DNA from 4 places in the Citrobacter sp. FDAARGOS_156 genome. Region 1 is predicted to be linked to each of the others. Evidence: predicted binding sites of a transcription regulator. Region 1 holds the regulator's gene; each other region holds the start of a gene.
The links. Region 1 encodes CRP, which controls carbon source genes, mostly activating them, when cyclic AMP is high. Its sites were predicted from a motif close to ATGTGANNNNNNTCACAT; they were not measured.
Positions count from the first base shown of each region.

Region 1 (8,104 bases):
TTACACTGGCTGGAGCGTGAGTTCGGTCGTGTACCCACCGCTGCGGTTGGCTATTCGCTCGGTGGAAACATGCTGGCCTGCCTGCTGGCAAAAGAAGGGAACACGATCCCCATTGATGCCGCGGTTATCGTCTCCGCGCCTTTCGTGCTGGAAGCCTGTAGTTACCATATGGACAAAGGATTCTCCAAGGTCTATCAGCGCTACCTGCTTAACCTGTTGAAAGCCAATGCCTCGCGTAAGCTTGAGGCTTATCCTGGCTCGCTGCCGGTGAGTCTGGCCCAGTTGAAATCTCTGCGTCGCATTCGCGATTTTGACGATCTGATCACCGCCAAAATTCACGGTTTCGCCGATGCGATAGACTATTACCGTCAGTGTAGCGCCATGCCGCTGCTTAATCAGATAGCCAAACCCACGCTGATTATTCATGCCAAGGACGATCCGTTTATGGATAGTCATGTGATCCCTGAACCGGAAAATCTGCCCTCACAGGTGGAATATCAACTCACCGAACACGGCGGCCATGTCGGATTCATTGGCGGTACGATACGCCATCCGGAGATGTGGCTGGAATCCAGAATCCCGGACTGGCTGACAACGTATCTGGAGGCGTCATCATGATCATCCCCTGGCAAGACATCTCCCCGGACGCGCTGGACAATCTGATTGAAAGCTTTGTCTTGCGCGAAGGCACCGATTATGGTGAACATGAACGCTCGCTCGAACAAAAAGTCGCCGACGTCAAACGCCAACTACAATCAGGTGAGGCCATGCTGGTGTGGTCCGAACTGCATGAAACGGTCAACATTATGCCGAGGAAGCAGATTCACGAGTAACCCGTAGCCGCCGGCCGACTTTACTATAATTACAACCATTTCATGGAGTTGTTATGTCTGCCAAACATCCGGTGATTGCGGTAACAGGATCCAGCGGCGCGGGGACCACCACCACCAGCCTTGCGTTTCGTAAAATTTTCGCGCAGTTAAATCTGCGCGCCGCCGAGGTGGAAGGTGACAGTTTTCATCGCTATACCCGTCCGGAAATGGACATGGCGATTCGCAAAGCACGCGATGCCGGGCGGCATATCAGCTATTTCGGCCCCGAAGCTAACGACTTCGGTCTGCTGGAGCAAACCTTCATTGAATACGGCCAGACGGGCAAAGGTCAGTCGCGTAAATATCTGCACACCTACGATGAGGCCGTACCGTGGAATCAGGTTCCGGGGACATTTACGCCCTGGCAGCCGCTGCCTGAACCGACGGATGTCCTGTTCTATGAAGGACTGCACGGTGGCGTTGTCACCCCACAGCAAAACGTGGCCCGGCATGTCGATCTGCTGGTTGGCGTGGTGCCGATCGTAAACCTGGAGTGGATCCAGAAGCTGACCCGCGATACCAGCGAACGCGGGCATTCACGTGAAGCGGTAATGGACTCGGTGGTGCGCTCAATGGACGATTACATCAATTACATCACCCCACAGTTTTCCCGCACGCATATTAACTTCCAACGCGTACCGACCGTCGATACCTCTAATCCCTTTGCCGCCAGGAGCATTCCGTCACTGGATGAAAGCTTTGTCGTGATTCATTTTCGTAATCTGGAAGGCATCGATTATCCCTGGCTACTGGCCATGCTGCAGGGCTCATTCATTTCGCATATCAATACGTTGGTCGTGCCGGGCGGTAAGATGGGTCTGGCGATGGAATTGATTATGCTACCGCTGGTCCAGCGACTGATGGAAGGTAAAAAGATAGAGTGATATGTGGAAAGCGCCGGATGGCGCTTCGCTTATCCGGCCTACGACTCAACATCATCCTGTAGGCCGGATAAGGCAACGCCGCCATCCGGCATCAGCAATTACGCGGCAACGACTTCATAAGAATGGGTAATGTTCACCGCCTTTTCCAGCATCAGAGCTACGGAACAATACTTCTCCGCCGAGAGGTCAACTGCGCGAGACACAGACGCATCTTTCAGGTCGTTACCCGTTACAATGAAATGCAGGTTGATATGGGTGAACAGGCGCGGCGCTTCATCACGACGCTCGGAGGTCAGCTTCACTTCGCAGTTGGTCACATCCTGACGCCCCTTTTGCAGGATCGACACCACATCAATTGCGCTGCAACCGCCCGCAGCCATTAAGACCATTTCCATCGGGCTCGGCGCTTTATCACCAGAGTTACCGTCCATCAAAATTTGGTGGCCTGAGGCGGACTCACCGAGGAAGGTTAACCCCTCAACCCACTTTACACGCGCTTGCATATTTCGTAACTCCAATGTTTCAATTTTCCTGACAGATTACGCGTACATAACAATTCTCGCAATGGAAGGCGACCTGCGTCATGCTGAAGCGAGACACCAGGAGACACACGGCGAAAGCTATGCTAAAACAGTCAGGATGCTACAGTAATACATTGACGTACTGCATGTATGCAGAGGACATCACATTACAGGCCGTCGCACGTATTGACAGCCCCCTTCCCAGGTAGCGGGAAGCACATTTTTGCAAACCCAGAGACAGGTTGTTTTTTGGCTCTGGAGACAGCTTATAACAGAGGATAACCGCGCATGGTGCTTGGCAAACCGCAAACAGACCCGACTCTCGAATGGTTCTTGTCTCATTGCCATATTCATAAGTACCCATCGAAGAGCACGCTGATTCACCAGGGTGAAAAAGCGGAAACGTTGTATTACATCGTTAAAGGCTCAGTGGCAGTGCTGATCAAAGATGAAGAAGGGAAAGAAATGATCCTCTCTTATCTGAATCAGGGCGATTTTATTGGTGAATTAGGCCTCTTCGAAGAAGGCCAGGAACGTAGCGCCTGGGTACGTGCCAAAACCGCATGTGAAGTCGCTGAAATTTCCTACAAAAAATTTCGCCAATTAATCCAGGTCAACCCAGATATTCTGATGCGTCTGTCTTCTCAGATGGCTCGTCGTCTGCAGGTAACGTCTGAAAAAGTAGGCAACCTTGCCTTCCTCGACGTAACTGGTCGTATCGCCCAGACTCTGCTGAATCTGGCGAAACAGCCTGACGCAATGACTCACCCGGACGGCATGCAGATTAAAATTACCCGCCAGGAAATTGGCCAGATCGTTGGCTGTTCCCGTGAAACCGTTGGTCGTATCCTGAAAATGCTGGAAGATCAGAATCTGATCTCCGCGCATGGTAAGACCATCGTCGTCTACGGCACGCGTTAATCCCATCGACATGGCGTGTTACGTAGTAATGCGCCATTTTTGTTTGCTCCGATGTGGCGAAGACTGATTTATCACCCCGAGATCAACTACGCACTACGACAGACGCTGGTGCTATGTTTACCTGTGGCTGTCGGCCTTATCATTGGTCAGCTTCATCTGGGGCTCTTATTCTCCCTCGTCCCTGCCTGCTGCAATATTGCCGGTCTTGATACCCCGCATAAGCGCTTTTTCAAACGCTTAGTGATTGGCGCGTCTTTGTTTGCCGGATGCAGTCTGATCATGCAGTTACTGCTGGCAAAAGATATACCGCTGCCGCTGATCCTCACCGGCCTGACGCTGATTCTTGGTGTAACCGCAGAATTAGGCCCTCTGCATGCGCGACTACTACCTGCCTCGCTTATCGCGGCAATTTTCACGCTCAGCCTGGCCGGGAACATGCCCGTCTGGGAGCCGCTGCTAATCTACGCGCTGGGCACATTGTGGTACGGCCTGTTCAACTGGTTCTGGTTCTGGATGTGGCGCGAGCAGCCGCTGCGTGAATCGCTCAGTTTGTTGTACCGCGAATTAGCCGATTACTGTGAGGCCAAGTACAGCATGCTGACCCAGCATGCCGATCCCGAAAAAGCGCTTCCTCCCCTGCTGGTGCGCCAGCAAAAAGCGGTGGATTTAATTACCCAGTGCTATCAGCAAATGCATATGCTGTCGGCGCATCGCAACAACGATTATAAGCGCCTGCTACGTGCCTTTCAGGAGGCGCTCGATTTACAGGAACATATTTCCGTTAGCCTCCACCAGCCGGAAGAGGTGCAAAAGCTGGTCGAACGTAGCCACGCCGAACAAGTGATTCGCTGGAATGCGCGCACCGTCGCCGAACGCCTTCGCGTACTGGCCGATGATATTTTGTATCACCGTTTGCCGACGCGTTTTTCAATGGATAAACAAATTGGCACGCTGGAGAAAATCGCCAACCAACATCCGGACAATCCGGTGGGTCAATTTTGCTACTGGCACTTCAGCCGTATTGCCCGTGTGCTACGCACCCAGCGACCACTGTATGCCCGGGATTTAATGGCTGACAAGCAGCGTCGGCTGCCGCTGATCCCTGCCCTGAAAAGCTATCTGTCGTTGAAATCCCCGGCGCTGCGTAATGCCGGACGCATCAGCGTCATGTTGAGCATTGCCAGCCTGATGGGCAGCGCCTTACACCTGCCAAAACCCTACTGGATTTTGATGACAATCCTGTTCGTCACGCAAAATGGCTATGGGGCGACCCGGGTACGTATTTTACACCGTTCAGTAGGGACGCTAGTCGGCCTGGTGATCGCCGGCGTCACACTGCACTTTCATATTCAGGAAGGTTACACGCTGGCAGGCATGCTGCTGATAACCCTGGTGAGTTATCTGACCATCCGCAAAAACTACGGCTGGGCTACCGTCGGCTTTACGGTCACCGCGGTATATACCCTGCAACTGCTGACGCTGAACGGGGAACAGTTTATCGTGCCGCGGTTTATCGATACGGTCACTGGCTGCCTGATCGCCTTTGGCGGAATGCTCTGGCTGTGGCCGCAGTGGCAGAGCGGTTTGCTGCGTAAAAACGCCCACGATGCGTTAGAAGCCGATCAGGAGGCTATTCGCCTGATCCTGAGCAACGATCCCCAGGCCACACCGCTGGCGTATCAACGCATGCGGGTCAACCAGGCGCATAACACGCTGTTCAACTCACTTAACCAGGCGATGCAGGAGCCTAGGTTCAACTCGCACTATCTGGCGGACATGAAACTGTGGGTTACGCATAGCCAGTTCATCGTCGAACACATCAACGCAATGACTACGCTGGCAAGGGAACATACGATGCTGACGCCGGATTTGGCGCAGCGGTATCTGGAATCCTGCGAAATTGCGATCCAACGCTGCCAGCAGCGGCTGGAATATGACGGCCCCGGAAGCTCCGGCGATGTGAATATTCTCGAGGCGCCAGAGATGCTGTCCCATGGGCCTTTAAGCACCCTTGAGCAGCACCTACAGCGGATATTGGGGCATCTGAATACCATGCACACCATTTCGTCGGTAGCATGGCGTCAGCGACCGCACCATGGGATCTGGCTGAGCCGCCGACTGCGGGATATGAAGGGTTAAGAGAGTTGCCGGATGGCGGCGTAACGCCTTATCCGGCCTACGGGGTAAGGTGTGATTCGTAGGCCGGATCAGCGTAGCGCCATCCGGCAATCCATCAACCCACCACTTTCGCCACGGCCTGCGCGAAGCGCTGCATCCCTTCATCAATATCAGCCTGCTCCACCACCAGCGACGGTGCAAAACGCATCACGTCCGGCCCGGCATTCAGTACCATCACGCCTTCATTCGCCGCGGCGTACAAGAAATCACGCGCCCGGCCTTTAAACTGCGGCTTCAGTTCGGCGCCGATCAGCAGTCCCATACCGCGAATGTCGCTGAAAATGTCAAACTGCTGGTCAATTTTCTGCAAATGCTGAACAAACGCCTGGCGTTTGGCCTGAATACCTTCCAGCACTTCCGGCGTGTTGATGATATCAAACGCAGCTCCCGCAACCGCGCAGGCCAGCGGGTTACCGCCGTATGTGGAGCCGTGTGAACCCACGTGGAACGCGGAGGCAATCTCCTGGGTGGTCAGCACCGCGCTCACCGGGAAACCGCCGCCGAGCGCCTTGGCGCTGGTCAGGATATCCGGCGTCACGCCGTAGTGCATATAGGCAAACAGTGAGCCGGTACGCCCCATTCCGCTCTGTACTTCATCAAATACCAACAGTGCCTGGTGCTGATCACAAAGTTCACGCAAACCTTGCAGGAATGCCGGCGTTGCCGCAGTAACGCCACCCTCGCCCTGAATAGGTTCGATCACCACCGCACAGGTGTGATCGTCCATCACCGCTTTGACCGCATGCAGATCGTTAAACGGTACATGGATGATATCCGCCGGTTTGGGTCCAAAGCCGTCGGAGTATTTCGGCTGCCCGCCGACGGATACGGTAAACAGCGAACGACCGTGAAACGCGTTATGGAAGGCAATAATCTTGGTCTTGAACGGGCTATGGCGCACGCAGGCATAGTGGCGCGCCAGCTTAAAGGCGGTTTCGTTAGCTTCGGTACCGGAGTTCATGAACAGTACGCGTTCGGCGAAGGTTGCATCAATGATTTTACGGCCTAAGCGCAACGCCGGTTCGTTGGTAAAAACATTGCTGGTATGCCACAGGGTTTCGCCCTGAGTTTTTAACGCCTCAACCAGCGCCGGATGGCAATGCCCTAACGCGGTAACTGCAATACCACCCGCGAAATCAACGTACTCTTTACCCTGTTGATCCCATACTCGACTCCCTTTCCCTTTTACAGGGATAAACTCAGCCGGTGCATAAATCGGCAGAATCACTTCATCGAATGTCGCGCGTGTAATTGCAGTTTGTTCAGTTGCCATGTCATTACCACCCTGTTAAGCAGAAATGCTAGTGAAATTATAATCACAAAATATGAATAAAAAATCACTGAATAGCAACCACAAATCACTGGTTGAGGAAATTAGCCAGCAGCTGATGCCCCTGTTCGCTGAGAATACTCTCCGGGTGAAACTGCACCCCTTCCATATCCCACTCCCGGTGGCGAATACCCATGATCTCCTGCGTTTCACTCCAGGCGGTCACCTCAAAGCACTCAGGCAACGTCTCAGGTGCGACCACCAGAGAATGGTAGCGCGTTACCGTTAATGGATTGGCGAGCCCCTGAAAAACGCCCTGCCCGTTATGCGTAATCGGCGACGTTTTACCATGCATCACTTTCGCTGCCCGCACCACGGTCGCACCAAAGGCCTGCGCCATCGCCTGATGGCCCAGACAAACACCCAGCAGAGGGATCTTCCCTGCGAAATAGCGAATAACCTCCAGCGAAATACCGGCGTCATCCGGCGTACAGGGTCCCGGGGAAATCACTATTTTCTGCGGATTCAGCGCATCAATTTGCGCCAGCGTCAGCGCGTCGTTGCGCCTGACAAGGACATCTGCGCCCAGTTCGCAGAAGTATTGATACAGGTTCCAGGTAAAAGAATCGTAGTTATCGATAAGCAGGATCATGGCGGCTCCGGTACAGAAGAACCGCGCTATTCTACTCAGTTTCCAGGGCTTCGCTTACCACTTTACGAAATATCGCCTGCAGTGCGGACAGGTCCCCCATGGCACCGCTTTGATTTGCCTGGTTCCACTCCTCAACCTGGATGCCCTCCCAGTTGAGTATATACCCGGCATGAATCGCCAACTGTTCGAAGAAAATACGCTGCGCCAGACCACTGCCGATGCGAAACGGGTGCAGCACATTAATTTCACAGTAGTAGTGTGCGAGGCGGTCGACAAACTTTTCTTGCGACAACCCCACCAGCCAGGACTCGTCTTCCAGGTCCTGCATCAGCGCATTGCCCTCTTTCTCGATATAAGCGAAATGGCAAAAGCGGGTATCGCCCTGGTAGATATCGACTTCTCGCAGATGTCCCGCCCAGTCAAAAATATCCTGATAGAGTTGGCGATGAATAGCACACAGATGCGGCAAACCCCGTTTAAGCGGGCCCAATTCGATAGTTGCCGCGCGCAGCGCCGTCAACTCATAAGCTGCCTGCGCCAGACGCTGCGCCTGATGAACCCCCAGCCGGTTACGCATGACATTCAGGCCCGGATACAAATAGGGGTCACGTCCATCACCGAATTTATCGCTCATAGTGCCTCCGCAATTCTTCAAGACGCGCCAGGGCGTCTTCAGCGCTCAGAGTAACCCGTGGAATATCCACGCCTTCCAGTCGCCGGCTTGCCTGGAAATTGGCATTTCGCCGTTGTTCCCAGATCCTGGACTTTTGTTTATCGGTGAGTTTTTTCACGTGACCTCCCTGAAT
Region 1 is NZ_CP014030.2:4,572,006-4,580,109, forward strand. It holds gene AL515_RS22675 (hydrolase) at 1-618, shown strand, start outside; gene AL515_RS22680 (YheU family protein) at 615-833, shown strand; gene AL515_RS22685 (phosphoribulokinase) at 887-1,756, shown strand; gene AL515_RS22690 (OsmC family protein) at 1,855-2,259, opposite strand; gene crp (cAMP-activated global transcriptional regulator CRP) at 2,566-3,198, shown strand; gene AL515_RS22700 (YccS/YhfK family putative transporter) at 3,250-5,337, shown strand; gene argD (bifunctional acetylornithine/succinyldiaminopimelate transaminase) at 5,432-6,649, opposite strand; gene pabA (aminodeoxychorismate synthase component 2) at 6,735-7,298, opposite strand; gene AL515_RS22715 (putative adenosine monophosphate-protein transferase Fic) at 7,330-7,932, opposite strand; gene AL515_RS22720 (YhfG family protein) at 7,922-8,089, opposite strand.

Region 2 (8,104 bases), 1.0 Mb from region 1:
ACATCGCGCTGGCGCAACATTTTGCCAATCAACTGCAGCTGGCGGCGGCGTCCTTCCATCTTAATACGCTGGGCCAGCTCAATGGCGGCACGTAAATCCGCATCGAGCGGGATCTTATCCAGCGCGTTTTTCCCCAGATCAACCAGTTCCGCACCCAGGCGTTTTAACTCCTCGGCATCGCGTTTAATTTCACTTTTACTGACCCAGATAATTTCATCGTCTTCGTCTTCGATGTCATCACCGGGAACGTCGTCGAGCCAGTCTTCGGGCTGCTTTGTCATTTCAGGCTCCTTAAAAAAAGAGGCTAATGTTACCAGTTAAGATGCGCACTGAAAAACGGTTCTCTGTTAGACTTCAGAGAAACTCTCTCTACATTATGGCATTTGCGATGAAAGTAATCTCACAAGTTGAAGCGCAGCGTAAGATTCTGGAAGAAGCAGTCTCGACGGCACTGGAATTAGCGTCAGGTAAGTCGGATGGCGCGGAAGTCGCTGTAAGCAAGACCACGGGTATTAGCGTCAGCACCCGTTATGGTGAAGTGGAGAACGTCGAATTCAATAGCGATGGTGCACTGGGGATTACGGTTTATCACCAGAACCGTAAGGGCAGCGCATCGTCCACCGATTTAAGCCCGCAGGCAATTGCACGCACCGTGCAGGCTGCGCTGGACATTGCACGTTACACTTCGCCGGATCCGTGCGCAGGCGTGGCAGATAAAGACCTGCTGGCCTTTGAGGCGCCCGATCTGGACCTGTTCCACCCGGCGGAAGTTTCCCCTGATGAAGCCATCGAACTGGCTGCTCGTGCTGAACAGGCGGCGCTGCAGGCTGATAAGCGTATCACCAATACCGAAGGCGGCAGCTTTAACAGCCACTATGGCATCAAAGTGTTTGGTAACAGCCACGGCATGCTGCAGGGCTACTGCTCCACGCGTCATTCCCTTTCCAGCTGTGTGATCGCGGAAGAAAATGGCGATATGGAACGCGATTACGCCTACACCATTGGCCGGGCGATGGACGATCTGCAAACGCCGGAGTGGGTAGGGGCTGACTGTGCTCGCCGCACCTTATCTCGTTTGTCGCCGCGTAAGCTGTCCACCATGAAAGCGCCGGTGATTTTCGCCAACGAAGTGGCGACCGGACTGTTCGGACACTTGGTCGGCGCGATTGCCGGCGGTTCGGTGTACCGCAAATCTACCTTCCTGCTGGATTCACTGGGCAAACAAATTCTGCCGGAATGGCTGACCATTGAAGAGCATCCGCACCTGCTGAAAGGGCTGGCGTCGTCGCCATTCGACAGTGAAGGGGTACGGACTGAACGCCGTGACATCATTAAAGACGGCGTGCTGACTCAGTGGCTGCTGACCAACTACTCTGCGCGTAAGTTGGGGCTGAAGAGCACCGGGCATGCGGGCGGGATCCACAACTGGCGAATTCCGGGACAGGGTCTAAGCTTCGAGCAGTTGCTCAAAGAGATGGGCACAGGCCTTGTGGTTACCGAGCTGATGGGCCAGGGCGTAAGCGGCATTACCGGCGATTACTCGCGCGGCGCGGCGGGCTTCTGGGTCGAAAACGGCGAAATTCAGTATCCGGTGAGTGAAATTACCATCGCCGGTAACTTAAAAGAGATGTGGCGCAATATTGTGACCGTGGGGAACGATATTGAAACGCGCAGTAATATCCAATGTGGTTCGGTATTGTTACCGGAGATGAAAATCGCCGGGCAGTGATACTCGTTAATGCGTTAATTTTTAATAATAAAAAAGGAAGTGAGCAATGCGTAAACACCTGTTAGCGATCGTCGCGGCTTCAACGCTGGTTCTTGGTTCTTCTGCGTTTGCAGCCGATCTTGAAGACGACATGGGGATCCTCAACGACAACCTGAAGATCGTTGAAAAAACGGATAATGCGACTGAACTGAAAGATGCGTTAACCAAAATGCGTGCAGCCGCGCTGGATGCTCAAAAGGCCACGCCGCCGAAGCTGGAAAACAAATCCCCGGACAGCCCGGAGATGAAGGATTTCCGCCACGGTTTTGACACGCTGATCGGCCAGATTGATGGTGCGCTTAAGCTGGCGAACGAAGGTAAAGTCAAAGAGGCGAAAGCCGTTGCGGAAGAGCTGAAAACCACGCGCAACGAAAACCACAAGAAGTTCCGCTAATCTACGCTATCCGGCCTGCATACCCGTAGGCCGGATAAAATCCCCCGCTACTGCACGCCCCATAAGTAAACGCTATCCCCATCACATTTTTTCATTTTTATCGCCCATTCATTGTTCGCATTTCCTGCCATTTTGCGGCTCACTCTTGCGATCTCAATCACATTCTTCCAGTGATAAATCGTGAACCCGGCCCGTTTTGCGGCACAGATCACTATCGCTGACCCCCTTTCCACTTCGAAGTGGAAAACAACTCGCTACAAACTTTTAACCCCCACCGCTAATTTACCCTCAGAGCCATTAGTGGGGTAAGACGAGTGAATAACGGAGCTGTAATGAATGACATGGGGGAATCGGTGGAACTGGCCGACCGCATGCTGGCGCAGGTATATGCCTTGCTGCGTGAACGCCACATTATTCCCAACGCCGTACAGGAACAGATGCTGACATCGCATGTTCGCGCCATGGCGCACCGCTCGATAACGGGTGAACCCTTACCAGAAGTCGATGCCAGCTTATTTGATGAAATTTCTGCCGAGTCAATGGCGCTTGCCCGCGACGTGGTCGCCGAGTTTGGCAATCTTCCCGAGGAAGAAGCCTGGCTGCTGTCGGTGCACTTCGAAGTCGCGAAAGACAACCTTTAAGGAGCAAAAGATGGAACAGATTACCGTAGTGATTGGCGATCGTCTGGGTAAAGGCCAGAAAGTGGCGGCAGGCGTTGAGAAAGCGGGTGGCCGTGCGGTTGTGGTACCGGGCGTGGCGGCTGACATGAAGCTGGGTGACGTAATGAAAGCGGAAAACGCCACCTTTGGTATCTCGTTTTGCGGCAGTGGCGGGGCAGGGGCGATTACCGCACAGACCAAATACGGCTACAAGGCGAAATATGGCATGCGCTCGGTTGATGAAGGCGTAACGGCCATCAACGAAGGTTGCAACGTGCTGGGTTTCGGTTTTATGGACAAAGAAGAGCTCGGCGAGCGCCTGGTGCAGGCCTGGCAAAAGAAACACGGCGCTTAAGTATGAAAGAGCAATTCACCACAACGGTGAGAGTCACTGGCAAGGGCGAGGCCAAAGCGCGCGCCTTTGCCGATGCCCTGAACCACGTTCAGGCTGCGGTGATGAAAGCGTCGCCGCATATCTTACTGCGTATTGAGCCACAGGATGTGCAGGTTGTTCAAGCGCGTGAAACGGTGCGCAAAGAGGCGTTTTTATTCCTCTTTCTGCGCCGGGAAAGACGCACCTTCAGCGTGGAGCTGGATGTGACCGTCAACGTGACTGCCATCAATCTCGACAAGGTGGATTTCGTTACGCAACGCTGATTCTTTATTAAAAGGCATAAATATGTTCCTGATAATATTAATAAAATCGCTCATCATTGGTGGCCTGGTTGGCGTCGGTGTCGGCGCTGGGGCTGCACGCATGTTTCATGCGCCTACCACTCAAGGGATGGGCGCGTTTCGTACTCTGGGAGAACTGAATTCCTGCGAAGGGGATCCGGCTTCTCACTTCTCGTTCGGCCTGGGCTTCTTCTTTAACGCCTGGGCTTCTTCCGTTGCGGCGGGGGCGTTCACACAGGATGTCGACCATCGCATCATTCCCAACTGGGGTGCCGCCGCGCTGATGGTTAAAAACCGCAACGTCGGTGAAACGCTACACGATCCCAAACGCATGGCGATTGCCTGTGGCGTTATCGGGATGATTGTCGTGACCTTCCTGAACCTCACCGCGTCATCCGTACCGGAAGCGCTGCAGGTTACCGCCGTCAAGGTGCTGGTGCCTGCGGCTAACCTGCTGGTTAATACCGTGATGCCGGTGATCTTCTGGCTGGCGGCGATCGATGCCGGTAAGAAATCCGGCTTCTGGGCCACCGTTTTTGGCGGCGCGGCGCAACTGATCATGGGCAACGCCGTTCCGGGGCTGGTGCTCGGCATTCTGATCGGCAAAGGTGTTGAAGAAAGCGGCTGGAACCACGTCACGAAAGTGATGATGGTAGCTATCGTCGCACTGTTTGTCCTGAGCGGCTTCTTCCGCGGTTTCGACATGAAGATGATCGAGTCCTTCCATCTGACCGTGCCTAACTGGTTGGAACTGATCCACAACTCGCTCAGCGGCAAATAACGGAGGCCATCATGGAACAGAATAAAGGTTTTTGGTTTGCCGACTGGTCGTTCCCGATCTTCGTTGGCCTGCTCTCCTCTGGCGTCTTTGCCGGAACGCACATGTACTACCTGTACGGTATCGGCGCATTTAACGAAGTCGCTTTTGTGGCGATGCTAAAGGCGGGAATGGACACCGGCTCTTACGGCGCGGTGGCGGCATTTGGCGCAAGTTTCCTGTTTGCCCGCATCATTGAAGGTTCGCTGGTGGGGATTCTGGATATCGGCGGCGCGATTCAGACCGGGGTCGGGTTAGGTGTTCCGGCGCTGCTGCTGGGCGCGGGCATTATCTTCCCGGTCGCCAACTTTGCCGCCTCGCTGGTCACCGGTCTGGTGATTGGTCTGGCGATTGGCTACATCATCATTCTGGCGCGTAAGTTCACCATCAACCAGAGCGATTCAACCTACGGTGCGGACGTCATGATGGGGGCCGGTAACGCCTCCGGCCGCTTCCTCGGACCGTTGATTATCCTCAGCGCGATGACGGCTTCTATTCCTATCGGAATCGGTTCTCTGGCGGGTGCGCTGCTGTTTTATCTGTGGCAAAAACCGATTACCGGCGGGGCGATCCTTGGGGCAATGATCCTCGGGTCCATCTTCCCGATTGCCATTAGCTAACTGTTGATTTGCAGGCCGGATAAGGCGGTTACGCCGCCATCCGGCATAGGAGAGAGCGATGTTTGATTTACTCCTGCGCCGTGCGCGCCTCGTTGACGATACGGTGAGCGATATTGCGCTGAAAGACGGCAAGATCGCGGCGTTGGGCGAAGTTGATGGCCCGGCGCTGAAAACCATTGAGCTGGGCGGCGAGTGCTACGTCAGCGCAGGCTGGATTGACTCCCACGTTCATTGCTACCCGAAATCCCCTATTTACCACGACCAGCCGGATAGCGTCGGTATTGCGACCGGCGTTACCACGGTGGTGGATGCGGGCAGTACCGGGGCGGATGATATCGACGATTTTTACACCCTGACCCGGGAAGCGGTGACGGAAGTGTATGCGCTGCTGAACATCTCCCGCGTTGGGCTTATCGCCCAGAACGAGCTGGCTAACATGGCCAATATTGACGCCGATGCGGTGCGCCAGGCGGTGAAACGCCACCCTGATTTTATTGTCGGCCTGAAGGCACGCATGAGCAGCAGCGTGGTCGGTGAAAATGGCATCACGCCGCTGGATCGCGCCAAAGCGATGCAAACGCAGAACGGTGACCTGCCGCTGATGGTGCACATCGGTAACAACCCGCCGGACCTGGATGAGATCGCCGAGCGCCTGAGCGCGGGTGACATCATTACCCACTGTTACAACGGTAAGCCGAATCGCATTCTGACGCCGCAAGGCGAGCTGCGGGCGTCAGTGATGCGGGCGATTTCACGCGGCGTGCGTCTGGACGTTGGGCATGGCACCGCCAGCCTGAGCTTTGCGGTGGCAAAACGCGCTATTGAACTGGGGATTTTGCCACACACCATCAGTTCCGATATTTATTGCCGCAACCGTATCAGCGGTCCGGTGTATTCCCTGGCGAATGTGATGTCGAAATTTCTCGCCATGGGGATGTCGCTCCCACAGGTCATTGAGTGCGTGACCGCCAATGCCGCTGACGGCCTGCGTCTGAAACAGAAAGGGCGACTGCAGGTTGGTCTGGATGCCGATTTAACCCTCTTTACGCTTAAGCGCCAGCCAACCGTGCTGGTAGATGCTGAAAACGACAGCCTGCAGGCTGAACAAATGCTGGTGCCGCTTGCCGCAATACGTGCGGGCAAGGGCTATATGACCGAACAAGGGAGCGCGGAACATGCCTTCGATTTTTGAGAAATACAATTTAAAACAGGTGATTAACACATCAGGCCGCATGACGGCGCTCGGCGTTTCCACGCCGCGACCAGAAGTGGTTGAAGCGGCGATGGCGGGGATGAATCAGTACTTCGAAATGAAAGATCTGGTCAATAAAACCGGCGACTACATCGCGAAATTGCTGGAAGTGGAAGGGGCGACCGTCGTCTCCTGCGCATCGGCTGGAATCGCCCAGTCGGTGGCTGCGGTGCTGGTGAAAGACAGCGACTGGCTGCTGGAAAATCTGCACGTTACGCCCATCGAGAACAACGAAATCGTGCTGCCCAGAGGCCACAACGTCAACTTTGGCGCACCGGTAGGCACTATGGTGGCGCTCGGCGGCGGCAAGCTGGTGGAAGCGGGCTATGCCAATGAATGTTCCGCGGCACAGCTGGCGGCAGCCATTACACCGCGCACGGCGGCGATTCTGTATATCAAATCTCACCACTGCGTACAGAAAAGCATGCTCAGCGTGGAGCAGGCCGCGGTGGTGGCGCGCACGCATAACCTGCCGCTGATCGTGGATGCGGCGGCGGAAGAAGATTTGCAGTGCTACTACCGCCTTGGTGCGGATCTGGTGATTTATAGCGGCGCAAAGGCGATTGAAGGGCCAACCAGTGGACTGGTGATTGGCAAAACCCAGTATGTTGAGTGGGTGAAACGCCAGACGGCGGGGATCGGCCGGGCGATGAAGGTGGGCAAAGAGGGGATTCTTGGCCTGACCTGCGCTATCGAACTGTATCTGAACGCGCAGAAAGAGAGCGGTGCGGAGATGGTCGAGAAAATGACGCCGTTCATTAATGCGCTAAATTCCTTTAATGGCGTCAGCGCCCGCGTGGTGTGGGACAGCGCAGGGCGCGACATCGCCCGTACCGAAATTAAGTTTGACGAAGCGGTAACTGGTATCGCCACGGGCGAACTGGTTGAAGCCCTGAAACACGGCGAGTACGCGATTTACTTCCGTGGGTACAAAGCCAACGAAGGCATTATCGAAGCCGATGTGCGCAGCGTGGATCGCGCGCAGCTGGAAATTGTGGCCCGTCGAATTGGTGAAGTGATTTCGCAGGAGAAAAACGCATGAAACTGACCCCTAACTTTTATCGCGACCGCGTCTGCCTGAACGTGCTGGCAGGCTCCAAAGAAAATGCGCGGGATATTTACGCGGCGGCGGAAGGACACGTGCTGGTCGGCGTGTTGTCAAAAAATTACCCGGATGTCGCAAGCGCGGTCGCGGATATGCGTGAATACGCAGCGCTTATCGACAATGCGCTTTCAGTGGGGTTGGGAGCGGGCGATCCAAACCAGTCGGCGATGGTCAGTGAGATCTCCCGTCAGGTACAGCCGCAGCATGTTAATCAGGTCTTTACCGGCGTGGCGACCAGTCGGGCGCTGTTGGGCCAGCAGGAGACGGTAGTCAACGGTCTGGTCTCGCCAACGGGTACGCCGGGGATGGTGAAAATCTCCACCGGTCCGCTGAGCAGCCAGACGCCGGACGGCATTGTGCCGGTAGAAACCGCAATTGCGCTGCTCAAAGATATGGGCGGTAGCTCGATTAAATACTTCCCGATGGGCGGCCTGAAATGCCGTGACGAGTACATCGCCGTCGCGCAGGCCTGTGCCCGGCATGACTTCTGGCTGGAGCCTACCGGGGGTATCGATCTGGATAATTTTACTGAAATCCTGCAGATCGCCCTGGATGCCGGAGTGAGCAAAATCATTCCTCACATCTATAGTTCGATTATTGATAAGGTGAGTGGTAACACCCGCCCGGACGACGTGCGCCAACTGATGGCGATGACCCGGGCTTGCATAGGCTAACTGACAGATGAGGAGACTGACGTGCGATTCCCCAACCAACGTTTAGCACAGCTGTTTGATATGTTGCAAAACGAAGCGCTTCCACAGGACGAGCTGGCGCAGCGGTTGTCGGTTTCCACACGCACCGTACGGGCGGATAT
Region 2 is NZ_CP014030.2:858,654-866,757, forward strand. It holds gene yjgA (ribosome biogenesis factor YjgA) at 1-281, opposite strand, end outside; gene pmbA (metalloprotease PmbA) at 377-1,729, shown strand; gene cybC (cytochrome b562) at 1,776-2,162, shown strand; gene AL515_RS04215 (glycine dehydrogenase) at 2,495-2,803, shown strand; gene AL515_RS04220 (SFCGS family glycine-rich protein) at 2,814-3,176, shown strand; gene AL515_RS04225 (DUF4312 family protein) at 3,179-3,478, shown strand; gene AL515_RS04230 (DUF4311 domain-containing protein) at 3,501-4,277, shown strand; gene AL515_RS04235 (DUF4310 family protein) at 4,289-4,933, shown strand; gene AL515_RS04240 (amidohydrolase/deacetylase family metallohydrolase) at 4,992-6,125, shown strand; gene AL515_RS04245 (DgaE family pyridoxal phosphate-dependent ammonia lyase) at 6,109-7,227, shown strand; gene dagF (2-dehydro-3-deoxy-phosphogluconate aldolase) at 7,224-7,964, shown strand; gene AL515_RS04255 (BglG family transcription antiterminator) at 7,986-8,104, shown strand, end outside.
Region 2: AL515_RS04215 (glycine dehydrogenase) is a predicted target of CRP. The motif match lies at 2,308-2,325, and genes of this name have one in related genera.

Region 3 (8,104 bases), 1.2 Mb from region 1:
GCGATTTTGATCATGTCGTTGAAGGTCGTCTGACGTTCAGCGGCAGTGGTCTGCTCGTGAGTACGGATATGGTCGGATACAGTGCAGATGGTCAGCGCTTTCGCACCAAATTCAGCCGCAACGCCGTAGATGCCCGCCGCTTCCATTTCCACGCCCAGCACGCCGTATTTTTCCATCACGTCGAACATTTCGCCGTCCGGAGAGTAGAACAGATCAGCGGAGAACAGGTTACCCACGCGCGCGTCTACGCCCAGCGCTTTTGCTGCATCAACGGCGTTACGCACCATGTCGAAGTCAGCAATAGCTGCAAAGTCATGATCTTTAAAACGGATACGGTTAACTTTGGAGTCGGTGCAAGCACCCATACCGATAACCACGTCACGCAGTTTAACGTCCATACGCACAGCGCCGCAGGAGCCTACGCGAATGATTTTCTTCACGCCGAAATCGGTGATCAGCTCTTTGGTATAGATGGAGCAGGACGGGATACCCATACCGTGGCCCATTACGGAAATCTTACGGCCTTTGTAGGTACCGGTGAAGCCTAACATGCCGCGAACGTTGTTCACTTCACGAACATCTTCGAGGAAAGTTTCAGCAATATGTTTCGCACGCAGCGGGTCGCCCGGCATCAATACGACGTCAGCGAAATCACCCATTTCTGCATTAATATGTGGAGTTGCCATTTTTTATCCTTATTTCGTTGTTATTGCCTGATGGCGGCTACGCCTATCAGGCCTACAAAACGTATGCAAAACAGTGAAATACCCTAAGGATTTCGCGTTGTAGGAAGGCGACGAATTCGTGAATCCCCGGGAGCATAGATTAACTATGTGACCGGGGTGAGCGAATGAAGTCAACGCATCTACAGCGCGAAAGACAACGGGTATTACAGCATGTTTTTACCGTAGTCCATCGGCGACGTACCAAAGTAGCTCGCCAGCGTCTGGCCGATATCCGCGAAGGTTTCACGGTGACCTAAAGAACCTGGTTTCACTTTCGGGCCGTAAACCAGTACCGGAATGTGTTCACGGGTGTGGTCAGTCCCGGTCCAGCTCGGGTCGCAGCCGTGGTCAGCGGTCAGGATCAGAATGTCATCTTCCCCCACCAGCTCCATCAGCTCAGGCAGACGGCGGTCGAACAGTTCCAGACCTGCGGCATAACCGGCGATATCGCGACGGTGACCCCAGGAAGAGTCGAAATCAACGAAGTTGGTGAAGACGATTGTCTTATCACCGGCTTCTTTCATCTCTTTGATGGTGGCGTCAAACAGCGCGTCCAGACCGGTGGCTTTCACTTTTTTGGTGATGCCGCAGTTCGCATAGATATCCGCGATTTTACCCACGGAAACCACGTGGCCGTCTTTCTCGTCGACCAGTTTCTGCAGCACGGTCGGTGCTGGCGGCTCAACGGCCAGATCGTGACGGTTACCGGTACGCTGGAAGTTACCGGCTTTATCACCGATAAACGGACGCGCGATAACACGACCGATGTTGTAACCACCTTCGGTCAGCTCTTCACGGGCGATTTCGCACAGCTCGTAGAGTTTATCCAGGCCAAAAGTCTCTTCGTGACAGGCAATCTGGAACACGGAGTCAGCGGAGGTATAGAAAATCGGCTTGCCGGTTTTCATATGCTCTTCACCCAGTTGATCCAGGATCACGGTACCGGAAGAGTGGCAGTTGCCGAGGTAACCTGGCAGGTTGGCACGTTTTACCAGTTTATCCAGCAGTTCTTGCGGGAAGCTGTTTTCGTGATCGGAGAAATATCCCCAGTCAAACAGAACCGGAACACCCGCGATTTCCCAGTGGCCAGACGGCGTGTCTTTCCCGGAAGAAAGTTCATGCGCCCATGCATAGGCACCAATCACTTCCGCGTTGCCGTCCATGCCAGCAGCAATTTTACCAGTAGAACCTTCGTGAGCTTTCACCAGGCCCAGACGGGTCAGGTTAGGCAGATTCAGTGGACCTTTGCGACCATTGTCAGCTTCACCTTTCGCACAGGCTTCTGCAATGTGTCCCATAGTGTCTGAACCTACGTCGCCAAAGCGATCCGCATCTTCAGTCGCACCAATACCAAAGGAGTCCAGCACCATAATAAATGCACGTTTCATCTTGTTCTCCATACATCTGCGCCGCAAAAAAGCGATCAGATCAGTATACAGTTATTCGGTAATACGACGATAGACTGTCGGTGTAATTTCTGGCGCTTTATCGTCAAGGCTAATTGCCGCTTTGACCGCTTTCGCCGCTTCCTGCCAGCTGGCTTCGTCTTTGGCGTGGATCACCGCCAGCGGGCGCTGTCCGTCTACGCTGTCGCCCAGACGCGCCATATCGCTAAAGCCAACGCTGTAATCAATGGTGTCCGATGCCTGACGACGACCGCCGCCCATGGAAACAACCGCCATTCCCAGCGCACGGGTATCCATCGCGCTGACAAAGCCTTCGGTATCAGCATATACCGCTTTGCTGAGCATTGCCGTCGGCAGGTACTTCGCATAATTCTCGACGAAATCGGTCGGGCCTTTCTGCGCCGCCACCATGCGACCAAAAATCTCTGCTGCTTTGCCGTTATCCAGCACCGTCTGCAATTTCGCACGGGCTTCGGCGTCATCTTTCGCCAGCTTGCCGGAGATCAGCATTTCCACGCACAGCGCCATAGTGACGTCTAACAGACGTGGATTGCGGTATTCACCGGTCAGGAACTGCACAGCTTCGCGGACTTCGACCGCGTTACCTGCGCTGGAGGCCAACACCTGGTTCATATCAGTTAACAGCGCGGTGGTACGTACACCCGCACCGTTTGCCACGCCGACAATCGCTTCGGCAAGGGCTTCAGAAAGCTCGTAAGTCGGCATAAAGGCGCCGCTGCCCACTTTCACATCCATCACCAGCGCATCCAGCCCTTCCGCCAGTTTTTTCGCCAGAATGGAACCGGTAATCAGCGGGATGGAATCCACCGTCGCGGTAATATCGCGGGTGGCATAAAAACGTTTATCCGCCGGTGCGAGCGAACTGGTTTGCCCAATAATCGCCACACCCACGTCTTTAATAATTTCACGGAAACGGGCGTCGTCCGGGAAGATGTCAAATCCTGGAATCGCTTCAAGTTTATCGAGCGTACCGCCGGTATGCCCCAGGCCACGTCCGGAGATCATCGGAATATAGCCGCCGCACGCAGCAACCATCGGGCCTAACATCAGTGACGTTACGTCACCTACGCCGCCGGTAGAGTGTTTATCCACAATCGGGCCGTTCAGCTGCAGGCTTTTCCAGTCCAGCACGGTTCCTGAATCACGCATTGCCATGGTCAGCGAAACACGCTCAGGCATTGTCATATCGTGGAAAAAAATGGTCATCGCCAGGGCGGCGATTTGCCCTTCAGAGATGGTATTGTCGCGAATGCCATTGATAAAGAAACGAATTTCTTCATCGCTCAGCGCATGACCATCACGTTTTTTACGAATAATTTCTTGTGCGAGAAACACGGTAACCCCCGATTAATCAGGTTAAATGCTGCGGAAAACCCACTGCAATGAATGATTACTCTTAATAATCCAAGCCGTTGTAGGCCGGGTAAGCAACGCGCACCCGGCAGTCGTACTGATGCCGGATGGCGGCTGCGCCTTATCCGGCCTACAATGGGCAATTCAAACTTAGTAGCTGCTTGCGCTCTTACCGTCGCCGTGACCCAGCGCTTTCAGCAAGCTAGCCAGCAGGCTGGATGCGCCAAAACGGTAGTGACGAGAATCAGCCCAGTCAGCGCCAAACAGTTCATCGGCAATCGCCAGGAACTGCTGTGCATCTTCTGCAGTACGCACACCGCCAGCCGGTTTGAAACCTACAGTTTTAGAAACACCCATGTCGCGGATAACTTCCATCATGATGCGTGCGCTTTCCGGCGTCGCATTGACCGGCACTTTACCGGTAGACGTTTTGATGAAATCAGCACCGGCTTTGATGGAGATTTCAGATGCTTTGCGAATCAGTGCTTCTTCTTTCAGCTCACCGGTTTCGATGATCACTTTCAGCAGAACGTTTGCCGCCGCACACGCGTCTTTGCAAGCTTTAACCAGATCAAAACCAATCTGCTCGTTACCGGCGATCAGCGCACGGTACGGGAACACCACGTCAACTTCATCGGCACCGTAGGCGATCGCCGCGCGAGTTTCCGCCAACGCAATCTCGATGTCGTCGTTGCCGTGCGGGAAGTTGGTGACGGTTGCAATGCGGATGTCCGGCGTACCCTGCTCTTTCAGAGTCTTACGCGCAATAGGGATGAAACGCGGATAAATGCAGATTGCGGCAGTGTTGCCAACCGGGGTCTTCGCCTGATGACACAGCGCGATCACTTTTTCATTGGTGTCGTCGTCATTCAGGGTGGTCAGGTCCATCAGTTTCAGTGCACGCAGGCTGCTTGCTGTTAAATCGGTCATAACATTCTCCAACGGCGTCGCCGTATAAAATTTCACCTTGCGAGTTTGTTAGTATTCTAACATCCGCTCGCTATTACACTTCGATATACATCACAGTTAATGAAAACCACATACAGATTTGCATTACTCTAATGAGATCTACCTCAAATAAATGACCTTTACTGGCGGCGTGCGGTGACATCAGGCGCATCCGGATCAAAGGTTGTGGCGGCGTTGCTTTCTACAATGGCGTTACACCTTCGGGATAAAAAGGAATCAACGATGCCCACGTCAAGCGAACTCGCGCTGCAACAGCGTTGCCAACAAATCGTGACCAGTCCGGTGCTCAGCCCTGAGCAGAAACGCCACTTTCTGGCGCTGGAGGCTGAAAACGCGCTGCCCTACCCGCAACTGCCTGCTGAGGCACGCCAGGCACTGGATGACGGGGTGATCTGCGACATGTACGAAGGCCATGCTCCGTTCAAACCGCGTTATGTTTTACCCGACTACGCGCGTTTTCTGGCCAACGGCTCATCATGGCTGGAGCTGGAGGGGGCAAAGGATCTCGATGACGCATTATCCTTACTCACTATTCTTTACCATCACGTTCCGTCAGTGACGTCGATGCCGGTCTATCTCGGTCAACTCGATGCCCTGTTGCAACCGTATGTTAGAATTCTAACACAAGATGAGATCGATATTCGAATAAAACGTTTCTGGCGTTATCTCGACCGTACCCTGCCAGATGCCTTTATGCATGCCAACATTGGCCCGGCCGACACGCCGATTACACGCGCAATTTTACGCGCAGATGCAGAGTTAAAGCAGGTTTCACCTAATCTTACCTTTATTTATGATCCGCAAATTACCCCTGACGATCTGCTGCTCAACGTGGCGAAAAATATTTGCGAATGCAGTAAACCGCACATTTCTAACGGCCCTGAAAATGATAAAATTTTCACAAAAGGCCACTACGGCGTCGTCAGTTGTTACAACTCACTGCCAATGGCTGGCGGCGGAAGTACGCTGGTCAGGCTCAATCTGAAAGCCATCGCAGAGCGCAGCACCTCTGTCGATGACTTCTTTACGCGCACCCTACCGCACTACTGCCAGCAGCAAATCGCTATCATTGATTCACGATGTGAATTCCTCTATGAAAAATCACATTTCTTTGAGAATAGCTTCCTGGTGCAGGAAGGGTTGATTGATCCCAAGCGTTTTGTGCCTATGTTCGGGATGTATGGTCTGGCGGAGGCGGTAAATCTGCTGTGTGAAAAAGCAGGGCAATGCGCGCGTTACGGGAAAGATGCGTTTGCCAATCAGCTAGGCTACCGTATTAGCGCCCAACTGGCGGAATTTGTAGAAAGCACACCGGTGAAATACGGCTGGAATCAGCGTGCGATGCTGCATGCACAGTCGGGGATCAGTTCTGACATCGGCACCACGCCGGGCGCTCGCCTGCCCTACGGTGATGAACCGGACCCGATCACCCATCTGCAAACCGTTGCGCCGCATCACGCGTATTATCACGCCGGTATCAGCGACATTCTCACGCTGGATGAAACCATCAAGCGTAATCCTCAGGCGCTGGTGCAATTGTGCCTCGGCGCATTTAAAGCCGGGATGCGTGAATTTACCGCTAACGTTAGCGGTAACGATCTGGTCCGCGTCACCGGTTATATGGTGCGCCTGTCGGATCTGGAAAAATATCGTGCCGCAGGTTCTCGCACCAACACCACCTGGCTTGGCGAAGAAGCCGCGCGTAATACGCGCATTCTGGAACGACAACCTCGCGTGATTAGCCATGAACAGCAGATGCGCTTCGGTAAGTAAGCTGATTCCCTTCTCCTGCGTCGACGGGCCGGGGAGTCGCCTGGCCCTGTTCCTGCAGGGATGCAATTTGCGCTGTAAAAATTGCCACAATCCGTGGACGATGGGACGCTGCAATGACTGCGGGGAGTGTGTACTGCATTGCCCACATGAAGCGTTAAGTCTGAGCGCGGGAAAAGTATGGTGGCAATCTGATATGTGTCAGCAGTGTGACACCTGCCTGCACATGTGCCCCCAGCAGGCTACGCCGATGGCGCAGACCATGAGCATTGATGAGGTACTGCAGCATGTTCGCAAAGCCTCGCCGTTTATTGAAGGAATGACGGTCAGCGGCGGCGAAGCAACGACCCAGCTACCGTTTATTGTGGCGCTGTTTAGCGCGATCAAAACCGATCCGCAGTTGCAACACCTGACCTGCATGGTAGACAGCAACGGCATGCTGAGCGAAACCGGCTGGCAAAAGCTGTTGCCGGTGTGCGACGGCGTAATGCTGGATTTAAAAGCCTGGGATAGCGCATGTCATCGTCAGTTGACAGGGCGCGATAACACGCTGATTAAACAAAGTATTACCTTTCTGTCCGGGCAAGGGAAACTTGCGGAACTGCGCCTGCTGATTATCCCTGGTCAGGTGGATTATCTCCAGCATATCGATGCACTGGCGGCGTTTATCAAGCGTTCAGGTGATGTACCGGTGCGGCTGAATGCCTTTCATGCGCACGGGGTATACGGCGAAGCAAAAGACTGGCCGAGCGCCACGCCGGAGGATGTGGAGCACCTGGCGCAAAGATTGCGCGAGCGCGGGGTGGATAATTTGATCTTCCCGGCTTTGTATCTGTGAAATGCCGGATGAGATGCGAAAGCGCCGCATCCGGAAATCAAAAATCAAACAACGCCGTCGTATTCCGATACAGCGCGTCAGCAATCACGTCCGCAGGTTCCGGGCGCAGCTCGCATAAGACGTCAAACACTCTGACTACCTGCTCCGGGCGGTTGGGCTGGCCCTGAAATCCGTTGAGCGGCATATCCGGCGCATCGGTTTCCAGCAGCAGTGACTCCAGCGGCAATCGCGCCATTACCTCGCGGGTTTTGCTGGCGCGTGGATAAGTAATGGTGCCGCCCACGCCAATTTTGTAGCCCAGTTGCACAAAGCGTTCAGCCTGCTGAAAACTCCCGGAAAATCCATGCACCACGCCGGTTCGCGGCAAAGCATGGCGTTTCAGGTGCATAGCCAGCTTGTCATGGGTACGTCGTGAATGCAGGATCACTGGCAGTTCGTAACGCTTCGCCAGCTTCAGCTGCGCCTCCAGAATCCACTCTTGCTGGTCAAATTGCGGATCGTCCCGGTACAGATCCAATCCAATCTCACCTACTGCCACCAGCTTTTGTGGACGCTTATCCAGCGCCTGCTGCAGTTGGTCCAGGCAGTCATCGCTGTGGTGTTCAATCACAATGGGATGCAGGCCCAGCGCGGCAAGCAGCGGGGGGTAATTATCCGCTAACGCCAGCACGCGGGAAAAGTTCGCCGCCTCGGTAGCCGGGACGATAATACTGCCCACACCGGCTTCACAGGCGCGCTGCAGGCTGGCGGATTCGTCGCCAGTAAACGGAGGGAAATCAAAGTGACAATGCGTATCGATAAAGCGAAAACTCACGCCAAATCCTCATTATCAAACGTGGTGTCGTTAGCCTGGGGCGCGCTGCTCGCAACGGACGCATGGGCATCGTTGGCAACGGGTGCAGGTGGAACCACCACCGGTCCCGGCACCACAATCTTCGGCGTCTGACGAGGCAGCGGCGCGTTTTTCGCCAGCAGTTTACCAATCGTTGCCAAAAAATAGCGCCCGCACAGGCGTCCGGTTT
Region 3 is NZ_CP014030.2:997,305-1,005,408, reverse strand. It holds gene deoD (purine-nucleoside phosphorylase) at 1-686, opposite strand, end outside; gene deoB (phosphopentomutase) at 890-2,113, opposite strand; gene deoA (thymidine phosphorylase) at 2,165-3,487, opposite strand; gene deoC (deoxyribose-phosphate aldolase) at 3,656-4,435, opposite strand; gene AL515_RS04930 (YjjI family glycine radical enzyme) at 4,697-6,247, shown strand; gene AL515_RS04925 (YjjW family glycine radical enzyme activase) at 6,219-7,082, shown strand; gene AL515_RS04920 (metal-dependent hydrolase) at 7,120-7,896, opposite strand; gene AL515_RS04915 (patatin-like phospholipase family protein) at 7,893-8,104, opposite strand, start outside.
Region 3: deoC (deoxyribose-phosphate aldolase) is a predicted target of CRP. The motif match lies at 4,567-4,584, and genes of this name have one in related genera.

Region 4 (8,104 bases), 2.1 Mb from region 1:
AATCAGGTTATCGGTGATGAAATTCATCACGGTCAGGTGAGAAAAATTCTCCGGAGAAGAACCGACAGCGGTCCAGAATTCCGGGGTGGCGAAATCGCGTATTACGATACCCATAGGGATCATAAACATGTTTGCGATACTGTGCTCAAAACCGCTGGCAACAAACATTGCGACCGGTAATACCATGATAAACGCTTTGTCCATCAGGCTGCGGCCAGAGTAGCTCATCCATACCGCCAGGCACACCATTAGGTTAGCCAGAATACCAAGGCTTACAGCTTCAACAAAAGTATGGTGCACTTTGTGGTCGGCAGTTTGCAGGACGTTGAGTCCCCACGCGCCGTTGGCGGTCATATACTCGCCAGAAAGCCACATGAGTAACACAAAAATCAGCGCACCAATCAGGTTACCGACATAAACGTTAAGCCAGTTCTTCGCTAACTGACCCCAGGTAATACGACCACTGGCTTTAGCGACGACAATCAGTACGGTTGAAGTGAAGAGGTCAGCGCCGCAGACAACGCAAAGGATCAGCCCCAGGGAAAAGCAGATACCACCCACCAGCTTTGCCATGCCGAAAGGCATTGTGCCGGTACCGGTTGTGGCAGTGATATAGAAAACAAAGGCAATTGAAATGAACACACCGGCAGTAATTGCCAGATAGAACGTCTTAAGCGGATGTTTCGTTGCTTTATAGACGCCTGCTTCTTCGGCAACTTTGGCCATAGCAGCAGGAAGTATAAGATCAAAAGGGTTGTCAGCTTTCACACTAACTCTCTCTTTATTAAGTCGGCGACGAGATACTAACAAAGCATTATAGATGAGAATTTGATATAGATCATATCTCGCCTGGCTTATAGGCCCGTAAGACGCATGGTTTTTATGCGATTACGGTGTAACTTGTTGATTATCCATGTAAAAATAAATTTTAAAAATTATAAAGTGAGTTGAAATTTTTCTTTATGCCTCCAGTCGGACGGTTAATTAAAATGGAGTAATTGAGATAAATAGCGATATTAATAAACCAAAAATTTTAATATCAACTACTAATATTTAACCTTGTTTTTACATTTATTTTTGAGTACACAAAAATAAAAAAACAGGGCGCTTAGAGCGCCCCGTAATATAGCCCAGACAATACGTTTAGCCTACTCAACGCGGGCTGTTTGCCACTATTTTGACCAGTGTGCTGCTTTCGCGCGTTGCAGCTTCTCATAGGCTTTCAGCAGAGACTGATGTGCCGGGAAAGCCCGCAGATCGCTATCAACCGTTTGTAATCCGTAGAATGGCGCTTCTCCGCTCATTGCTGCACTTGCTGCTTCAACTGCCTCTGCACCGTACATACGAACAAATGCGTTAAGATACTGCAGCGGCTGACGATCTTCTTCCTGAGAGAGCAGCAGCAGAGTTTGCAGGCAACGGTAATAGTTTGCGCGTTCAGCACTAAAGACGGATGCATTAAATTCCATTGTCCATTCCGTCCAGATCAGTGCCTGCTCAAGGTCACCACCCGCCAGAGCCAGCATTACTTTGAGCTCGCCAATGCGCAGGGTATACCAGCCATTATCCGCACCGGTCGCCAAACCCAGCAGCTCACGTACGCGAGTGAAGTCGTCAAATCCTTCTTCATCCAGTTGTGCGAGCAGGTTGAGGTAGTCTTCTTTTTCCCATTCGCTGCCTGGCAGAGAGAGAATGGTCTCACGCAGGTGCGCTCCCATGCTGTTGTTGGCTAACCACAAATCTTCTGCAGGGTAGATGTCAGACATGCCCGGGACGATAATGCGGCAAGCGTAAACGCTCAGATGCTCGTAGTCGGCGATGTAGACTTCCTTATCTTCCGCTTTGAAGATGGCCATCAGGGTGGCGAACTCTTCTTCCGTGGTGCCAGAGAAATTCCAGTCAACGAACGGGTAATCGGCATCTTGCTTGAACAGATCCCAGGAGATCAGACCGCTGGAATCGATGAAGTGCGTTTCGAGGTTAGTGTGCTCAGCCACTTCTTCATCGTCGAAGGTTGGGGGAGTGAAGACATCAAGATCTTTCAGGCCACGGCCCTGCAACAGTTCAGTGACGGTACGCTCCAGTGCAACACCGAAATCCGGGTGCGCGCCGAAAGAGGCAAAACAGGTACCGTTAGCCGGGTTGAACAGTACAACGCAGATAACCGGGTATTTGCCGCCCAGCGAGCCGTCGTATGCGAAGATTGGGAATCCTTCGGCTTCCAGCTTTGCAATGGATTCAACGACTGCCGGGTAACGCGCCATCACTTCGGCCGGAATTTCCGGCAGGCTGATGCTTTCCGCGATAATGCGGTTTTTCACATAGCGCTCAAAAACTTCAGACAGCCCCTGAACGCGGGCTTCATTCGGTGTGTTACCCGCAGACATACCGTTAGATACGTACAGATTACCGATAATGTTCATCGGAATGTAAACGGTCTGATTATCTGACTGACGGGTAAACGGCAGGCCGCAAACGCCGCGTTCTTCATTGCCGGATTGCAGATCGATAAGCATGCTACCGGTCAGTTCATTGTCTGGATCGTAGAATGCACGCAGACGCGCATCCAGCAAACCTTCAGGTACGTCATCATCTTCTGTCAGTGGGAACCATTTTTCGTTCGGGTAATGTACGAACGGGCCGTTAGCGATGGTGTCGCCCAGCCAGAAATCCGCAAAGAAGTAATTCGTGGACAGACGCTCAAAATATTCGCCCAGTGCGGAGGCCAGCGCCGCTTTTTTCGTCGCACCTTTACCGTTGGTAAAGCACAGCGCGCATTCTTTGTCGCGAATATGCACAGACCAGACGTTAGGAACGGGATTCAACCACGAGGCTTCTTCAATTTGAAAACCGAGGTCGAGTAATTTTTGCTGGAAGCGAGCGATGGAATCTTCCAGTGCGGCATCTTTGCCGGGGATAAATGTTTGCGTCATGAAAATCACTTTTGTCGTACGGAAAGCGCGCAATGATACGGGTTTTCAATGAATGGCGCTATCGCCGCCCGAGCCTCGGCGTAAATAAAGCATTTGATTCACACCGTAGCGTGTTCAGTCGAATGTCTGCGGACTATCTGCTGAAGGGAAGGGGGCTTCTTTCTTTATATATCTCTGCGCTATGCAAAACCAGAATGGTCGAAGGTTGGCTGGGCCAAATGCGCCTCCTGATAGCGAAAATCTCGGTTTTTATCCGTCAATCCGATAGATTCTTTTGTGTGATGCACCGCTCATTTTTGCCCTGGCCAGTTTTACCCATTGCGGCGCGTGTCACTGAATGATAAAACCGATATCCACAGGAATAACTTATACCCAATGTCTGTCACAGGAATTATCGTAAACGACAGGATGTTGATCGGATAACAACACAACGTGGTGAGGGGAAATGGCTCAGGTCTTCAATTTTAGTTCAGGTCCGGCAATGCTACCGGCAGAAGTACTTAAACTGGCTCAACAGGATCTTCGCGACTGGAACGGTCTTGGCACGTCGGTGATGGAAATTAGCCACCGTGGCAAAGAGTTCATCCAGGTCGCAGAGGAAGCGGAGCAGGATTTTCGCGATCTTCTCAGTATCCCCTCCAACTATAAAGTGTTGTTCTGTCATGGCGGTGGCCGTGGGCAGTTTGCGGGTATCCCATTAAATATTCTGGGTGACAAAACCACGGCGGATTACGTCGATGCCGGTTACTGGGCCGCCAGTGCAATTAAAGAAGCGAAAAAGTACTGCACGCCAAATGTTATCGACGCCAAAGTCACCGTTGACGGACTGCGTGCTGTTAAACCGATGAGTGAATGGCAGCTTTCTGACAATGCGGCGTATCTGCACTATTGTCCGAACGAAACCATCGACGGTATCGCGATTGATGAAACGCCGAATTTTGCCAGCAACGTGGTGGTTACGGCGGATCTGTCCTCGACCATTCTTTCCGCACCGCTTGACGTTAGTCGTTATGGCGTAATTTACGCCGGGGCGCAGAAAAACATCGGCCCGGCCGGGCTGACCATTGTCATCGTACGTGAAGATTTGCTGGGTAAGGCCCATGTGTCCTGCCCGTCAATCCTCGACTATACCGTGCTGAATGACAACGACTCCATGTTCAATACGCCACCGACCTTTGCCTGGTATCTGTCTGGCCTGGTTTTTAAATGGCTGAAAGAGCAGGGCGGTGTTAACGCGATGGATAAAATTAACCAGCAAAAAGCGGAACTGTTGTACGGCGTGATTGATAACAGCGATTTCTACCGCAACGATGTGGCGAAATCGAACCGTTCACGCATGAACGTCCCGTTCCAGTTGGCTGACAACGCGCTGGATAAACTTTTCCTGGAAGAGTCGTTTGCTGCCGGTCTGCATGCACTGAAGGGACATCGTGTAGTTGGCGGAATGCGGGCTTCAATCTATAACGCTATGCCGCTGGAAGGCGTAAAAGCACTGACCGATTTCATGGTCGATTTCGAGCGCCGCCGCGGCTAATCTGCTGTATTTTCATCCCCACAGTCAGTCTGTGGGGTTTTTATGTCTGTTTTTGAGAGTTGAGTTTCATGGAATCCCTGACGTTACAACCCATTGCGCGGGTGGATGGCACCATCAATCTGCCTGGATCCAAAAGTGTTTCTAACCGCGCTTTGCTGCTGGCTGCATTAGCAAATGGCACCACTGTCCTGACCAACCTGCTGGACAGCGATGATGTCCGCCATATGCTTAATGCTCTGAATGCGTTAGGGATTAGCTATACCCTTTCTGCCGATCGCACGCGTTGCGAGATAATCGGTAACGGCGGCGCGCTGCATGCAGAAGGCGCTGTAGAGCTGTTCCTTGGCAATGCCGGAACCGCAATGCGCCCGCTGGCCGCAGCGCTGTGCCTGGGCAGCAATGACATCGTGCTGACGGGCGAACCGCGCATGAAAGAGCGCCCGATTGGTCATCTGGTTGATGCGTTACGCCAGGGCGGAGCCAACATTGAATACCTGGAGCAGGAAAATTATCCGCCTCTACGTCTGCGCGGTGGTTTCACCGGAGGGCAAGTTGAGGTAGACGGCAGCGTATCCAGCCAGTTCCTCACTGCATTGCTGATGACTGCGCCGCTGGCGCCGCAGGACACGACGATCGCCATTAAAGGTGAGCTGGTATCCAAACCTTACATTGATATCACACTGAACCTGATGAAAACGTTTGGTGTTGAAATTGAGAATCAGAACTACCAGCGCTTTGTCGTGCAGGGCAACCAACAGTACCAGTCTCCGGGCGCCTATCTGGTAGAAGGCGACGCTTCATCGGCCTCGTATTTTCTTGCGGCTGGCGCGATCAAAGGCGGTACGGTGAAGGTTACCGGGATTGGGCGTCATAGCATGCAGGGTGATATTCGCTTTGCTGATGTGCTGGAAAAAATGGGCGCGACCGTGACATGGGGTGATGATTTTATTGCCTGTACTCGCGGTGAGTTGAACGCTGTCGATATGGACATGAACCATATTCCTGATGCGGCAATGACCATTGCGACCGCCGCGTTGTTTGCAAAGGGCACAACGACTTTACGGAACATTTACAACTGGCGCGTCAAAGAGACCGACCGTCTGTTTGCGATGGCAACGGAGTTGCGGAAAGTGGGCGCGGAAGTTGAAGAGGGGCATGATTTTATCCGTATCACTCCGCCGGTTAAGCTGCAGTTTGCGGATATTGCGACCTATAACGATCACCGTATGGCGATGTGTTTCTCGCTGGTGGCGTTGTCTGACACGCCGGTAACCATTCTGGACCCTAAATGCACCGCCAAAACCTTCCCGGATTATTTCGAACAGTTGGCCCGTATTAGTACTCCTGCCTGATCCTCACGAAACGCCGGTCCCTGGACTGGCGTTTCGATGTCCGTAACCGCACTGTTTTTACGCTTACAACTAATGCTAATTTGTTGATGATTTAACTTATTTATTTGTTTTTATTATAAATATCATCGGAAGATTAGCATGAAAAATAAATCACTCTTTTTGGCGTTGGCGGTTTCCGCTACGTTGTTGGCAGGTTGTAAAAATGGCGTAAATGGCGACCTTGTTGCCAGTTCCGGTATGGCGGCTTATAAAGCTGCGACGCTTTCCGACGCTGATGTCAAATCTCTCTCTAACAGTTCATGTAAGCAGATGGATAGCGAAAACCAGCTAGCGGGCGCAAAAAGCAAATACACTAAGCGTCTGAATAAAATTGCGAAAGCGTTGGGTAATAACATTGATGGAACGCCGGTCAACTATAAGGTTTATATGACCAGTGATATCAATGCCTGGGCAATGGCGAATGGATGCGTACGTGTTTATTCGGGTTTGATGGACCAGATGACCGACAATGAGATTGAAGGTGTGCTGGGTCATGAGTTGGGCCATGTTTCTTTAGGACACTCACGTAAAGCAATGCAGACTGCGTATGCCACACTCGCTGCGCGCGATGCTATTTCTGCGACCAGCGGCGTCGCTTCTCAGCTTTCCCAGTCTCAGTTGGGCGATCTGGCGGAAGGTGTGATTAACTCAGCGTTCTCCCGTAGCCAGGAATCGGATGCGGATGACTTTTCCTATGATTTGCTGAAAAAACGCGGTATTGACCGTCAGGGGTTAGTGACTGCGTTTGATAAGTTTGCCACGATGGACGCAGGCCATGCAAAATCACTGATGGATTCTCATCCGGCATCTGACGATCGTGCTCAGCATATGCGTGAACGTATCGCTGCAGATAAAAAGTAAAACAGTGTCATCTTCCGGGCTGGTTTCTCGCCAGCCCGCTATAATTGCGCAATTCTTCCTCATATCGTTACAGACTAATCGGGTTTTTACACTCTGTGTTAACGATTATTAGCGTTGGCGCGTATAATGCGCGGCGTTCACGTTAACGTATGCCCGTTTAAGGAGAAAAAGATGACGGCAATTGCCCCGGTTATTACCATTGATGGCCCAAGTGGTGCAGGAAAAGGCACCTTGTGCAAGGCAATGGCGGAAGCATTGCAGTGGCATCTGTTAGATTCAGGCGCGATTTACCGCGTACTGGCGCTCGCAGCGTTACATCACCATGTTGATGTCACTTCTGAAGATGCTCTGGTACCGCTTGCCTCACACCTGGATGTGCGTTTTATCTCAACGGACGGCAACCTGGAAGTCATTCTGGAAGGCGAAGATGTCAGCGGCGAAATCCGCACCCAGGAAGTGGCGAATGCCGCCTCTCAGGTCGCTGCGTTTCCTCGCGTACGCGAAGCGCTGTTACGTCGTCAACGCGCGTTTCGTGAAGCGCCCGGCCTGATTGCCGACGGACGTGATATGGGCACGGTGGTGTTCCCTGATGCGCCAGTAAAAATTTTTCTGGACGCCTCCTCGCAAGAACGTGCGCATCGACGTATGCTACAGTTGCAGGAGAAGGGCTTTAGTGTTAACTTTGAACGCCTTTTGGCCGAGATCGAAGAACGCGATTACCGCGATCGCAACCGTGCTGTAGCGCCGCTGGTTCCCGCTGCTGATGCTTTAGTTTTAGATTCAACCCGATTAAGCATTGAGCAAGTGATTGAAAAAGCGTTACAATACGCGCGCCAAAAACTGGCTCTCGCATAAGTGCGACCGAATTTGTAGTACCCCCGTTGCAATGGATTGACAGCGGGTATGTTAAACAACCCCATCCGGCATGGAGCCAGGTGGACGTTAAATATGAAACCTGAAGATTAAACATGACTGAATCTTTTGCTCAACTGTTTGAAGAATCCTTAAAAGAAATCGAAACCCGCCCGGGTTCCATCGTTCGTGGTGTTGTTGTTGCTATCGACAAAGACGTAGTACTGGTTGACGCCGGTCTGAAATCTGAGTCCGCCATTCCGGCAGAGCAGTTCAAAAACGCCCAGGGCGAGCTGGAAATCCAGGTTGGTGACGAAGTTGACGTTGCTCTGGATGCAGTAGAAGACGGCTTCGGTGAAACCCTGCTGTCCCGTGAAAAAGCTAAACGTCACGAAGCTTGGATCACGCTGGAAAAAGCTTACGAAGAAGCTGCAACCGTTACTGGTGTTATCAATGGCAAAGTCAAGGGTGGCTTCACTGTTGAGCTGAATGGTATTCGCGCGTTCCTGCCGGGTTCCCTGGTAGACGTTCGT
Region 4 is NZ_CP014030.2:1,950,440-1,958,543, forward strand. It holds gene focA (formate transporter FocA) at 1-768, opposite strand, end outside; gene ycaO (30S ribosomal protein S12 methylthiotransferase accessory factor YcaO) at 1,173-2,933, opposite strand; gene serC (3-phosphoserine/phosphohydroxythreonine transaminase) at 3,379-4,467, shown strand; gene aroA (3-phosphoshikimate 1-carboxyvinyltransferase) at 4,536-5,819, shown strand; gene AL515_RS09475 (M48 family metallopeptidase) at 5,958-6,719, shown strand; gene cmk ((d)CMP kinase) at 6,891-7,574, shown strand; gene rpsA (30S ribosomal protein S1) at 7,688-8,104, shown strand, end outside.
Region 4: serC (3-phosphoserine/phosphohydroxythreonine transaminase) is a predicted target of CRP. The motif match lies at 3,210-3,227, and genes of this name have one in related genera.